3 regions of the Bradyrhizobium sp. WYCCWR15520 genome follow, and region 1 is predicted to be linked to each of the others. Evidence: predicted binding sites of a transcription regulator. Region 1 holds the regulator's gene; each other region holds the start of a gene.
The links. Region 1 encodes PhoB, which activates phosphate uptake and scavenging genes when phosphate is short. Its sites were predicted from a motif close to TGTCATNNANCTGTCAT; they were not measured.

Region 1 (4,698 bases):
TCGGCATCGGCGCGCCGCTCGGCCTGTTCGCAGGTACGTATCTCGCCGAATACGGCAAGCACGACAAGCTCACCTCGGTGATCCGCTTCATCAACGACATCCTGTTAAGCGCGCCCTCGATCATCATCGGCCTGTTCATCTACGGCGCCATCGTCGCGCCGATGGGCGGCTTCTCAGCCTTCGCCGGCTGTCTGGCGCTCGCCGTGATCGTGATCCCGGTGGTGGTCCGCACCACCGAGGACATGCTCGGGCTGGTGCCCAATCCTTTGCGCGAGGCGGCGTCCGCGCTCGGCATGCCGCGCTCGCTGGTGATCCGGCGGATCGCCTACCGCGCCGCGCGCGCCGGCCTGATCACCGGCGTCCTGCTGGCCACCGCCCGCGTCGCCGGCGAAACCGCGCCGCTGCTGTTCACCGCGCTGTCCAACCAGTTCTTCAGCCTGGATATGACCAAGACGATGGCGAACCTGCCGGTCACCATCAACAACTTCGTCCAGAGCCCCTATGCCTACTGGAAGCAGCTCGCCTGGGCCGGGGCCCTGCTGATCACGCTCACCGTACTTGCCCTGAATATTGGCGCGCGCATTCTTGGCGCCGAGAGGACATCCAAATGACCGATCTCTCCGTATCCGTGAGTTCCGCGAGCGGGCCCGTTCCGCAGGTAGCGCTGCCCGAGGCCGCGCCGAAGGTGACCGCGCGCGGCCTGAACTTCTACTATGGCGAACACCACGCGCTGAAGAACATCAACCTGACGCTCGGCACCCACCGCGTCACCGCCTTCATCGGCCCGTCCGGCTGCGGCAAGTCCACGCTGCTGCGGATCTTCAACCGGATGTACGACCTTTATCCCGGCCAGAAGGCGACCGGTCAGCTTATGCTCGACCAGACCAACATCCTTGACCCCAAGCTCGACCTCAATTTGCTGCGGGCCCGCGTCGGCATGGTGTTCCAGAAGCCGACGCCGTTCCCGATGACGATCTACGAAAACATCGCCTTCGGCATCCGTCTCTATGAGAAGATCTCGAAGTCGGAAATGGACGGCCGGGTGGAGAAGGCGCTGCGCGGCGGCGCGCTGTGGAACGAGGTCAAGGACAAGCTGAACGCCTCCGGCCTCTCGCTGTCCGGCGGCCAGCAGCAGCGGCTCTGCATCGCCCGCACGGTCGCTGTCAGGCCCGAGGTAATCCTGTTTGACGAACCCTGTTCGGCGCTCGACCCGATCTCGACCGCCAAGATCGAGGAACTGATTCAGGAACTGGCGGAGGACTACACCATCGCCATCGTCACCCATAATATGCAGCAGGCGGCGCGCGTCTCCGACAAGACCGCCTTCATGTATCTCGGCGAGCTGATCGAATTCGACGACACCAACAAGATCTTCACTTCGCCGAGCGACCGACGCACCCAGGATTACATCACCGGCCGGTTCGGCTGAGGAGACAAGACATGGCTTCCGAGCACACCGCCAAGGCGTTCGACAGCGACCTTCAGGAACTCACCCGCCTAGTCGCGGAGATGGGCGGCCTGGCCGAACGCATGATCACCGAATCCGTCGACGCGCTGGTCCGCCGCGACGTCGCACTCGGCAAGCGCGTCGTCGCAACCGATGTCGAGATCGACCGCCTGCAGCATTTGATCGAGGAGCGAGCGGTATTGACCATCGCCCGCCGCCAGCCGATGGCGATCGACTTGCGCGAAATCGTCGGCGCCATGCGCGTCGCCACCGATCTGGAGCGGATCGGCGATCTCGCCAAGAACATGGGCAAGCGGGTCGCGGCCCTGGAGAACGATTTCCAGCCGCTGAAGCTGATGCGCGGCCTCGAACACATGACCGATCTGGTGCAAACGCAGGTCAAGTCGGTGCTGGACGCCTATGCCGCGCACGACCTGCCGGCGGCAATGGCGGTCTGGAAAGGCGACGAGGAAGTCGACGCCATCTGCACCTCGCTGTTCCGCGAACTTCTCACCTACATGATGGAAGACCCGCGCAACATCTCGTTCTGCATTCATTTGATGTTCTGCGCCAAGAATATTGAGCGGATCGGCGACCACGCGACCAACATCGCCGAAACCGTGTTCTACATGATCGAGGGACAGCAGATGCTCGACAAGCGCCCGAAGGGCGACATGACGACGTTTGCTACGACCGTGCCGAATAGTTGACGTAGCGTTTTCGAGCGAAGTGGAGGCCGGTTCGCGTGAAGAAAACGCGTCAGACAGAAGAGGCAAGAAAAGGATGAGCGCACGCATTATGGTGGTCGAGGACGAGGAAGCGCTGACCACGCTGTTGCGCTACAACCTCGACGCTGAAGGCTACGAAGTGGAGACCGTAGGCCGCGGCGACGACGCCGATACGCGGCTGAAGGAGCGCGTGCCCGACCTCGTCGTGCTCGACTGGATGCTTCCGGGCTTGTCCGGCATCGAGCTCTGCCGCCGCCTGCGCGCCCGGCCCGAAACCAAGCAGTTGCCGATCATCATGCTGACCGCGCGCGGCGAGGAGAGCGAGCGGGTGCGGGGGCTTGCGACCGGTGCCGACGACTACATCGTCAAGCCGTTCTCGGTGCCGGAACTCCTGGCGCGGGTGAAAGGCCTGTTGCGTCGGGCAAGCCCGGAGCGGCTCGCTACCGTCCTGACCTATGGCGACATCGAACTCGACCGCGAGAAACGCCGCGTCGCGCGCTCCGGCCGCCAGATCGACCTCGGCCCGACCGAATATCGCCTGCTGGAATTTTTCCTCGAACATCCCGGCCGCGTCTTCAGCCGCGAGCAATTGCTCGACAGCGTCTGGGGCCGCGACATCTATATCGACGAACGCACCGTCGACGTCCACATCGGCCGCCTGCGCAAGCTGCTCAACCCCGGCCGCGAGCAGGACCCGATCCGTACCGTGCGCGGCGCCGGTTATGCGCTGGATGACCGGTTTGCCAAGGTGGAGCCGTAAGGCTTCGCTATCATCCGCGCAAACTCCACCGTCGTCCCCGCGAAAGCGGCAGCTCTCTCATCGTCATTGCGAGCGAAGCGAAGCAATCCATAGTGCCACGCGGCAAGTATGGATTGCTTCGTCGCTTTCGCTCCCTTGCGCAAACGCTTCGGCGTTTGTCGCTGGCAATGACAGTGGTTGCCGCATCGGCGATCCGGATGCGGGGGTACAGGTCTATCGATAGACCGCAATCGCGGAGAGAGCCCCTCACCCCAACCCTCTCAGCGCGAGCTTCGCTCGTCGTGGCCCCGCAAAAGCGGGGCGAGGGAGCGCACCTTGCGCGGAGCGCTTACGTCTCGCGCAAATGAGCGCGCCTTACCTCGTCTGCTTCGGCTGCTGCCGCCGCCGATCGGCGGCCGGTTGATACGCCACGCGCGAGTGATGCGCGCAGTAGGGCAGGCCGCTGAGCGCCTTGCCGCCGCAGAAGAAGAATTCCGGGCTCGAAGGATCGCCGACCGGCCAGTGGCAGGTCGCCTCGTTCAGTTCGAGCAGCGACAGCCGCTGGCTCATCGGCACTACATTGTCGAAGGCGACCGGATCGGCCTCGATCTCCACCTCGAAAGCGTGCGCCAGCGCGGTGTTGCCGCGCGAGACCGGGCGCGACACCCGCATCATCTGCTGGGCGGCGGGGCGTGCCTTGCGCTGCCGCGGAGCGGCCGAGGAGGGACTCTTGGCTCGGCCGGACAGGCCCAGCCGGTGCACTTTGCCGATTACGGCGTTTCGCGTCACATTTCCGAGTTCCGCGGCAATCTGGCTCGCGGACAATCCGGCTTCCCAGAGCTTCTTCAGCTGCTCGACGCGATCGTCGGACCAGGTCAAAACCGTCATCGTAATCTTCCCTTCGCATCGCGCCGGCCAATCGAGGGCAGCGCGGGCGATGTCATTCGTCTCAAAAATCCCTGCGGTCAGAATCCCTTAGCCCTCGCCGGGCGCGTTAACCGCGCCCGAACGTTTACGCCTGCACAAATGGACTCTTAGGGATCAGAACTGCCGCACGAGATGTCGTACCCGACAGCCCAAACGCTACAATATGGCGTGACTCGGGCGCAAGAGTCCGCGCCCCAACGTCCACATCTTCTGACATCTAGGCGTTTCACTGCGTGTTTTCCACCACACCGCAATCCTACGGATTTTGGCATCTTGCACTGCAGGAAAGGCCGTTCCGTGGCGTGTTGACAGCGCTCCCGGCCGACATAGAATACCTCTCACGTGCCGCCCTTAAGAGGCGGCACGTTTCGTTTTCGCCAGACCGGCTGCTGCCGCGTTCGCGCCACTGCCTGCGTGTCCCCGGCCGGTCAACCTTCAGTGCAAACCTTTTGTGATTGCCATGACCAATAGCGCCACGTCGCATCTGCTTCCCGTCTTCGCCAGGGTCGATCTCGGCTTCGAAAGCGGCGAGGGCTGCTGGCTGACCGCAACCAATGGCGAGCGCTATCTCGATTTCACCTCGGGCGTCGCGGTGAATGCGCTGGGTCACTGCCATCCGCATCTGATCAAGGCGCTGCAGGAACAGGCGACGAAACTCTGGCACATGTCGAACCTGTTCAAGTCGCCCGATGGCGAGAAGCTGGCCGCGCGGCTGTGCGAGCAGAGCTTTGCCGACCTGGTGTTTTTCTGCAATTCGGGCGCGGAAGCAATGGAGGGCGTGATCAAGCTCGTGCGCCGCTATCAATTCTCCAAGGGCCATCCCGAGCGCTATCGCCTCGTCACCTTCGAGGGCGCCT
Region 2 (4,698 bases), on a different contig from region 1:
CCATCGGCGCGCTGCTTGGCATGGCCGCGCATGTTGAGGGGATGGCGTGTTCGACACTCGACTTCACCGGCCTGTCGCAGAAGAACGGCGCGGTCATGAGCCACGTCCGCATCGCGCCGACGGCGGACGATCTCTCGACGGTTCGCATCGCACCCGGTAACGCGAATCTTATTCTCGGCTGCGACATCGTGGTCGCGACCAGCATCCCTTCGCTGAGCCGGGCCGAGCGCGGTCTCACGCGCGCGATCGTCAATGCCGACCTGCTACCGACTGCGAGCTTCGTCATCAACCCCGACATCGATTTCGAGGCGGGCGCGATGCGGGAGGCGCTCAACGAGGCGGTCAGCGCCTCCGATCTCGACATCCTCGACGCGACCGGCCTTGCCACCGCGCTGATGGGCGACAGCATCGCCACCAACGCCTTCATGCTCGGTTTTGCGTTCCAGCGCGGCGCGATCCCGCTGTCGCTGGAGGCGATCATGAAGGCGATCGACCTCAACGGCGCGGCGATCGAGATGAACAAGCTGGCGTTCTCCTGGGGCCGGCTTGCCGCGCACGACCTGCAGCGCGTCGTCACCGCGGCGCGCTTCAAGAGTTCGGGCGCAGCGCCGGTCCGGCGGACACTCGAGGAGAGCATCGCCTTCCGCGCCGAATTCCTGACCAATTACCAGAACGAGGTCTATTCGAAGCGCTATCTCGCCGAGATCGAACGCGTCCGCGCCGCCGAAGCCAAGGCCGCGCCCGGTTCGCATGAACTGACGGAAGCTTTCGCAAAAGGCCTGTTCAAGCTGATGGCCTACAAGGACGAATATGAAGTCGCCCGGCTTTATTCCGACGGCGAGTTCGCAAAAGCGTTGAAGGAACAGTTCGACGGCGAAGAGGGTGTCAAAGTCAGCCTCGCGCCGCCGCTGCTGGCGTCACGCGACAAGGTCACGGGCCATTTGCGCAAGCGCGAGTTCGGCGCCTGGATTTTCCGCGCGTTCGATATCCTGACACGATTCAAGTTTCTGCGCGGCACCGCGTTCGATCCGTTTGGCTACACGGCCGAGCGGCGGATGGAGCGGGCGCTGCCGGGCGAGTACTCCGCGATGATCCTTCGCCATCTCGACCGCGCGAAGCCGCAGGACTGGCCGCGTCTGGTGGCGCTGGCGAAGTCCGCGGAACTTGTTCGCGGCTACGGCCATATTAAAGAAGCTAATGTTGCAAAGTATCGTGCGGAGTGCGCGCGGCTGGAGGCCACGATCGGCCAGCCGATGGCGCAGGCCGCCGAGTAGGGGCAGTTGATTCGGCACGTGAACTTCTTCGCGGCCGGGATCACTCAACCGTAACTTGAGGGCGGGAACAGCTGGAATTGTCCGGCCGACTCACTACATGATGATGGTTCCTCACTTTGTTGGTTGGTTTCACGAGGCCTGCGATGGTCCTGAAGAATGCTATTGCCGCGGCACTTTGCGCGGGGCTCCTGGTGTCGGGTAGCGCCGCGCTCGGCGATGAGTATCGCGCGGGCGAACTGCTCGGACTCGATCTTTCCAGCGCCGTGCTCTCGCCGAAGCGGCTCGGGCCGGAGACGCAATTCGCTCCAGTCCGGATCGAAGCCCGAACCGATCGCAAGCCGGTGAAGACGGAGCGCGTGGTTGTCCGTAAAACTCCGGAGCGCAAGCCGCATGTTGCGCAGGAACGCGTGGAGAAGCCGCGGGGTGCGGCCCGCGCCCAGTTGGCGCGCCGCCACAGCAATCCGCTGGACGCGCAGGCGCGCGACACGCGGATTCAGACCTGGCCGTGCAGATCCGGCGGCATCTGCGACTGGCAGAATTAGTTCGTAGCTTCGCTCCACCCATCCTACGATTCTACGTCATCCACCTGTCGTAAAAGCTTCAGCCGCGAGTCAAATTCAACGGGCACACCTTCGTCGTGATTCGACGAGGGTGCTTCGATGCCGATTGCGATACGCGCCGGGCAAAGCTTGAACCGGCGTCAATGGCTGGTCCGCTCCGCCGCAACATGTGCCGTCGCCGGTCTCGGCAGCCTCGCCAGACCCTATCTCAGCCGCGCCGCCGATCGGCCGCTCATCACCAGCGGTATTCAATCCGGCGACGTTTCGGCCGAATCCGCTGTCGTTTGGGCGCGCGCCGACCGCGCCGCGCGGATGCAGGTCGAGTGTTCGACCGCCGAAGACTTCAAGACCATCATTGGCGCGGCTTCGGCCGATGCATTGCCGGCAAGCGATTTTACATCGAAGGTTCTGCTCGGCGGCCTGCCATCGGGGCAGGACATCTTCTATCGCGTGCGGTTTGAAGATATCGATGGGCAGGGGCTCGCCGGCGAGGCGCAGATTGGACATTTTCGCACCGCGCCCACGGCAAAGAGCAACGTGTCGTTCGCCTGGTCCGGCGATACGACGGGGCAGGGCTGGGGCATCGATGAAAGCCGTGGCGGGATGCGGACTTACCGGACGATGCTCGACAACCGTCCGGACTTCTTCATCCATTCCGGCGACCACATCTACGCGGACTGCCCGGTGGAGCGGGAATTGAAACTGCCCGACGGCGGGGTGTGGCGGAACATCGTCACCGAGGAAAAGTCCGTCGTCGCGCACAGCCTCGCGCAGTTCCGCGGCAACTACAAATACAACTGGCTCGACCAGAACTTTCGCGCCTTCCATGCCGCCGTGCCCCTGTTCGCGCAGTGGGACGACCACGAGGTCACCAACGACTGGGCGCCGGTCGGCACCGCCGATGAGACCGGCTATGCCGAGGACGGCTCCTCGCTTCTGGTGGCGCGGGCCCGCCGCGCATTCCATGAATTCATGCCGATGCGCGCGAGACCTGCGCACGAGGACGGCCGTATCTATCGCAAGATCGCCTACGGCCCGCTGCTCGACGTCTTCATGGTCGACATGCGCAGCTACCGCGATTCCACCTTCAACAAGCGCGACGACCACGGCGACACCTGTATCTTTGGCGCGACGCAACTGGCTTGGCTGAAGCGCGAACTGGTAGCGTCTGACGCGACCTGGAAGGTGATCGCCGCCGACATGCCGATCGGCCTCTTCAGCGAGGATGGCATTGCCCTCGGCGACGGTCCGCCGGAGCGGCGCGAGCACGAGATTGCCGATTTGCTGTCGTTCATGAAGCGCGCCGGCATCCGCAACGTTGTGTGGCTGACCGCCGACATGCATTACACGGCGGCGCATCATTACGATCCGAACCGAGCGACTTTTCAGGATTTCGAACCGTTCTGGGAATTCGTCTCCGGCCCGCTGCATGCGGGCACCTGGGCGCCGGCCCCGCTCGACAATACGTTCGGGCCAAAAGCGATGTTCCAGAAGGGCTGCAGCGGCGAGAATCTCGCGCCGTGCTTCGGGATGCAGTTCTTCGGCCGCGTCGATATCGACGGCCAGACTGAGATCATGACCGTGACACTGAAGGATGTCGACAATCGCGACCTCTGGTCGGTCGATATCGAGCCCCGTCCGGATGCGCGGCCGGGGCAGATCATGGCGCAGCACATCTGACGCCTTCGATCTGGAGACGGTCGGCACACAATCCCCGGCAACTTCCATGTTCGCGCCGCATAGTTCGGCCAGGCTTTGTCGCCTGCCAACACGTGCGGCAAAAAAACAACTGAAAATTGCGTATCGTTTCTTGAAGGAGGCGCTGCGGTGACGCACAATTCGCCCGTCCCTCCCGACCGGAGCGCCCCCATGTTTGTCGCCGAGAGCAAGCGCCTGACGCATCAGGGCGCAAAGATGATCATGGCGACAGCGCTGGAATTGGCCGGCCAGGCCAAAATCGCGATCTCGTGCGCCATCGTCGATGCCGGCGGGCATGTAATCCTGATCGAACGCATGGACGGCGGCCGTTTCCACACCGTGCACTCCTGCACCACCAAGGCGGTCTGCGCCGCGTCGAACCGCCGCCCGACCACGGCCAAGGGCGCGGCCGGTCAGGACCTCGACGTCGCCCACGCGATCGGACTTGCGCTCGCGGCCGGACCGGAACGGTGGACGGCGATGGAAGGCGGCGTGCCGGTGCTGGTCGACCGCGAATGCATCGGCGGCGTCGGCGTCAGCGGCGGCGACTGGGAGACCGATTTGCGGATCGCCAAGCTGGCCGTCGAGTCGATCGGCGCGAAATGGGAATGATATCGTAGAGAGGGCAAAGCGATGACTGCCGATCCGCTCCGCGTAGCCTGTATCGGGATGGGATGGTGGTCCGATGTTCTGGCGGATGCCATCCAGCGCTCGGGCAAGCTCGAGATCCGCACCTGCTACACAAGGTCCGAAGAAAAGCGCAACAGCTTCGCGGCAAAGTACCGCTGCCGGCCGGCCGAGAGTTACGAGGCGCTGCTGGCCGATGCCGAGATCGAGGCGATCATCAACACGACGCCGAACGATGTCCACCTTGCGACGACCTGCGCGGCCGCGGCCGCCGGCAAGCACGTCTTTCTCGACAAGCCGATCGCCAACAGCATCGCGGACGGCCGCGCCATCACCGAGGCCTGTCGCAAGGCGGGCGTGGTGCTGGCGCTCGGCTATCAGCGGCGGCGCGAGAGCCATTTCCGCCACGTCAGGCGAGAGATCGACGCCGGCCGGTTCGGCAGACTCGTCAACGCCGAGGCGAATATCAGCCGCGACCGCCTCGGCAAGGTCGATCTCTCCTCCTGGCGCTACCAGGCCGCAGGCATGCCGGGCGGCGT
Region 3 (4,698 bases), on a different contig from region 1:
AAAGTCGATCAACATGACGGTGACGACAATGAGCAAAAGGATGGCGCTGACATCGGTGTAATAGAATTTGCGGACGGCCTCGATCAAATCCTGCCCGATCCCGCCGGCGCCGACAAAGCCCATCACGGCCGCGCCGCGGACGTTAATCTCGAATCTCAGCAGGGCATAGCTTACGAAGTTCGAGAGAACCTGAGGCACCGCGCCAAACCGGACAATCTGAAGCCAGCTTCCTCCGCTTGCCGCCACCCCCTCGATCGGTTTGCTATCGATATTCTCAACAACTTCGGCGAACTGCTTGCCCAGCGCTCCAGTGGTATGGATTGCGACGGCGAGAACGCCCGGCAGCGGCCCCAGACCAAACGCCAGCACAAAAATCAGGGCAAAGACGATCTCCGGCACGGTCCTGCAAAATTCGAGAACGCGCCGCGTAACAAAAACGGTCGTGCGGGACTTCACGAGGTTGGCCGATGCGAGGAAGCAGAGAACGAAGCCGCATATCGCTCCAGTGAGCGTTCCCATATACGCGATCAGCAACGTGTCTCCGAGAAGTCGCGTCCAGCGAGGCAGTCCCCAAAGCCACTCCGTGAGATCAACCCACGCAGTCGAGAACGAAAATTTAGGGGCGATGCTGGCAAAATAGGCCGGGAAGCGCCAGAAATTCTCGACGAAATTCCCAAAGTTGACATCGCCCATCCAGCCAGCAGCAATCGCCGCGGCGATCAGGACCGCCGAACCTAGCCAAACGCGCCGCCGCTTGGCGGCAACCGCAGCCGCATAGCGATCAGCGAGCTCTCGCAGCCTGGCTTCCGGAAATTCGGGGACTGCTGTTCGCATGGGATGTTCAGGAGAGAGAATGGGCAGATCTCGCGATCTGCCCAATCCATCTGGTCCCTTCGTTCCCCTCAGGATTTCTGCTTGCGAATGCTGTCGACAAACTTAGTCAGATCGATCACAGCCTCATAGGCCTTGTGATCAACCTCCACGAAGGGCAACTGCTTCCCCTCGTAGATCTTGTCGAAAGCGGCTTTGTCCTTCACCGCAATTTCCAGCACTGCCTTCTTGATCGCCGCCTTGAGGTCGGCGGGCAGGCTGCCGAGATACGCCATCGGCGAATTCACAATCTGTTCGGACTTCATGATGATCTTGAAATCGGCGGCCTTCGCCATGCCCTTCCGTTCCATCCGGAGCAGGTTCGACTCCTTCTCATCATTCCACCAGTTGAACGCCGCGTCGCAGGTACCCTGCGCAAGTCCGATCACCGCGTTTTCATGGCTTCCCGAATAGACTACTTTGGAGAAGAATTTTTCCGGGTCGATACCCATCTTGTCCATCGCGAAACGCGGGACGTTGTTGCCTGACGTTGAATTGGGATCGACAAGGCAGAGATTCTTGCCCTTCAAGTCCTTGATGTCCTTGTAGCTCGAATCGCTTTTGACATAGAGGACCGAATAATAGCCTTTGGTTCCGTCGCCATTCACCTCGATCGCGAACGGCTCGACCTTCGCACCGATGATGTAAGCGCGCGCGTAGGACGCCGGGCCATACATCGCTATGTGGATGTTCCCTGCCCGCTGGCCTTCGATGACCGCGGCATAATCGTTTGCGATCCGCAGCGTGACTTTGGTTCCGAGCTCGCGGGACAGATACTCCGCCAAAGGCGTCCATCGGTTGGTTGTGCCCGAGGCATTCTCATCAGGAACTTTTGCGAACACCAATTCAGGATATTTTGCCTTCCAGTCCTGAGCCGTGGCAGCCGAGGCAGAGAATACCAATGCCGCCGCTGCGGCGAAAATCATATGACGGTCTATCATGACGTCTCCTGTTTCGCAGTGATGAAGCTGGCGAGATTTCAGTCCCGCGCCACTCTTGATTTACAGACGCAGCACTCAGGCTGCGGCAACCGTGCCGAGAGCAGGAATCGCCGCGCTGGCCGGCACATGCTCAGGCGCAACGCCCATCACCTCATCTGCCTCAAGATCGTAGAGTTCGCGCGCTATGCGATCGGTCAGCGCCGCGGGCGCGCCGTCGAATACGATTCGACCCGAGGCCATACCGATCAGGCGATCGCAGTAGCTGCGCGCCAGATCCAGCGAATGCAGATTGCAGACCACCGTGATTCCGAAGTGCTTGTTGATGCGCAGCAGCGCATCCATCACGATCCGAGTGTTGCGGGGATCGAGCGAGGCGATCGGCTCGTCGGCGAGTATCATTGCGGGCTGCTGAACCAGCGCACGCGCAATCGCGACGCGCTGCTGCTGACCGCCCGAGAGCTGGTCGGCGCGCTGCGCCGCAATCGAGGCCATGTCGAATTGCTCGAGCGCCGACATCGCAATTGCCTTGTCCTCTTCGGGCCAGAGCTGCGCCAGCGACCGCCATGTCGGCACTGTCGAAAGCCGCCCCATCAGCACATTGGTCAGGACATCGAGCCGGCCGACCAGATTGAACTGCTGAAAGATCATCGCCGAGCGCGCACGCCACTGCCGCAACTCCCTGCCGCGCAGCGCGGTCACGTCAACGCCTTCGAACAGGATGCGGCCTTCGGAAGGTTCGGCGAGACGGTTGATCATCCGAAGCAGCGTAGACTTTCCGGCGCCGGATCTGCCGATCACGCCGACGAAGCTGCCGGGCTGAATCGAGAATGACGCATTGTCTACCGCGGCCTTGGTGCCGAACCGGCACGTCAAACCTTCTACCACCAGCATGTAGTGCTCCAGAGTTCCGGTCGTGGAGCATCGCTAGCGGCTCGATCTTACAGTTGTGTGACACGACTGCTGCGGTGCGGCGTTCGTCCACAGCAGCGGTCGGCGTCATGCATCCGTCATGATCCTGTCATCAAGCGCATCGAAGACGAGCGCACCGCCCTTCCCCGATTGCTGATGGACGTCCACCGATGGCCGGCAAGTTGCTTTCCACTGAACCAACGATCGACCCCACCGCGTCAGTGCGCAACTGCCGGCTCGGCGCCTATACCGAGGTCGGCGCCCGGACCATTCTGCTCGAGGTCACGATGGCCGATTATTCCTACGTCGTGAACGACTCGCAGATCACCTACACGACGATCGGGAAGTTCTGTTCGATCGCGGCCATGACGCGGATCAACCCGGGCAATCATCCGATGCATCGGGCCTCGCAGGCGCATTTCACCTATCGCGCCAGCAGCTATTTTCCGGGCGAGAGCGACGATGCCGAGTTCTTTGCCTGGCGGCGCGAGCATCACGTCCATATCGGCCATGACGTCTGGATCGGCCACGGCGCGGTCATTCTGCCCGGCCGCTCGATCGGCACCGGCGCCGTAGTCGCAGCCGGCGCCATCGTCACCAAGGACGTGCCCGCCTACGCCATCGTTGCAGGCAATCCAGCCCGGCCGGTCAAGCGGCGGTTTCCGGAATCGATTGCCGGGCGGCTCACGGAGCTCGCATGGTGGGACTGGGACCACGAGACGCTTCGCCGCGCCCTGCCCGATTTCCGCAAGCTCGATGTCGAAGGCTTTCTCGAAAAATACCAATCGGCCGAAGCATCCCGCTATCAGCAATTCAATCAGAGTGCCGCATCGTGACCGAATTGTTCATTGAAGGTGGCCGGGCCCTGCTCGGCAATGAAATCGCCGAAACCGGCTTGCGGATCGCCGGCCGCGAGATCGCAGCCATCGGTACGGACAACAGCCATGGCGCACCCGGGATCGACGCTAACCGGCTGCTGGTGCTACCGGGCATTGTCGATCTGCATGGCGATGCCTTCGAGCGGCAGATCATGCCGCGTCCCGGCGTCGATTTTCCGATCGATGTAGCACTTGTCGATAGCGACAGGCAGGCGGTCAGCAACGGGATTACGACCGTCTACCACGCCACCACATGGTCGTGGGAGCCCGGCCTGCGCAGCGCAGACAATGCGCGCAAATTGCTGGAGGCGATCGAGCAGATCCGGCCGCAACTCGCCGCCGACACCCGTTTTCATCTACGCCACGAGACCTACAATCTCGACGCCGAAAGCGAGATCATCGACTGGCTTTCGGAAGGACGCGTCGACCTGTTCGCGTTCAACGATCATATGGACTCGACCGTCGCCAGCCTAGCCAAACCACTGAAACACAGCCGAATGGTTGAGCGCACGGGGCTCACCAATGAGGCGTTCGACCGCCTGGTGGAAAGCGTGGTCTGCCGCGGCCACGACGTGCCGGCGTCGATCAGCCGGCTGGCGCAGGCGGCCCGCGCGGCTGATGTCCGGATGCTCTCGCATGACGATGAAAGCCCGGCGATGCGGCAGGCTTTTCGCGCGCAGGGCGTTGCCATCGCCGAATTTCCGGTCAACGAGGAAACTGCCCGCGACGCTGCCGAAGCCTCCGACTTCATCGTGTTCGGCGCGCCCAATGTCGTGCGCGGCGGCAGCCACACCGGCTGGACCAGGGCATCCGACATGATCGCCAAGGGCCTGTGTTCGGTGCTGGCGTCTGACTATTATTATCCCGCGCCGCTATTGGCGGCCTTCCGGCTTGCGGCCGACGGCGTGCTGCCGCTGGCCGCGGCGTGGCAATTGATTTCATCGGCGCCGGCGCGCGCCGCCGGCCTCGCCGATCGCGGCACCCTCGCCGCGGGACAGCGCGCCGACATCATCCTCGTCGATGACGCGGTGCCGTTGCGGCCGCGGGTAGTCGCCGTCATTGCCGCGGGTCGGCTGGTGCATCTGACGGAGGCGAACCGT

Region 2: a site for PhoB is predicted at 1,851-1,867, ahead of AC0QUY_RS32235 (alkaline phosphatase D family protein). Genes of this name have one in related genera too.
Region 3: a site for PhoB is predicted at 2,806-2,822, ahead of phnC (phosphonate ABC transporter ATP-binding protein). Genes of this name have one in related genera too.

What each region holds. Positions count from the first base shown of each region.
Region 1 covers NZ_JBWBWM010000012.1:11,839-16,536, reverse strand. The annotation lists gene pstA (phosphate ABC transporter permease PstA) at 1-611, shown strand, start outside; gene pstB (phosphate ABC transporter ATP-binding protein PstB) at 608-1,429, shown strand; gene phoU (phosphate signaling complex protein PhoU) at 1,441-2,157, shown strand; gene phoB (phosphate regulon transcriptional regulator PhoB) at 2,231-2,935, shown strand; gene AC0QUY_RS15085 (GcrA family cell cycle regulator) at 3,290-3,802, opposite strand; gene AC0QUY_RS15080 (acetylornithine transaminase) at 4,302-4,698, shown strand, end outside.
Region 2 covers NZ_JBWBWM010000035.1:54,628-59,325, forward strand. The annotation lists partial or broken gene AC0QUY_RS32225 (indolepyruvate ferredoxin oxidoreductase family protein) at 1-1,274, shown strand, start outside; gene AC0QUY_RS32230 (hypothetical protein) at 1,418-1,816, shown strand; gene AC0QUY_RS32235 (alkaline phosphatase D family protein) at 1,934-3,514, shown strand; gene AC0QUY_RS32240 (GlcG/HbpS family heme-binding protein) at 3,704-4,144, shown strand; gene AC0QUY_RS32245 (Gfo/Idh/MocA family protein) at 4,166-4,698, shown strand, end outside.
Region 3 covers NZ_JBWBWM010000015.1:1,038-5,735, forward strand. The annotation lists gene phnE (phosphonate ABC transporter, permease protein PhnE) at 1-834, opposite strand, end outside; gene phnD (phosphonate ABC transporter substrate-binding protein) at 903-1,811, opposite strand; gene phnC (phosphonate ABC transporter ATP-binding protein) at 1,887-2,702, opposite strand; gene AC0QUY_RS18295 (transferase hexapeptide repeat family protein) at 2,891-3,556, shown strand; gene AC0QUY_RS18300 (alpha-D-ribose 1-methylphosphonate 5-triphosphate diphosphatase) at 3,553-4,698, shown strand, end outside.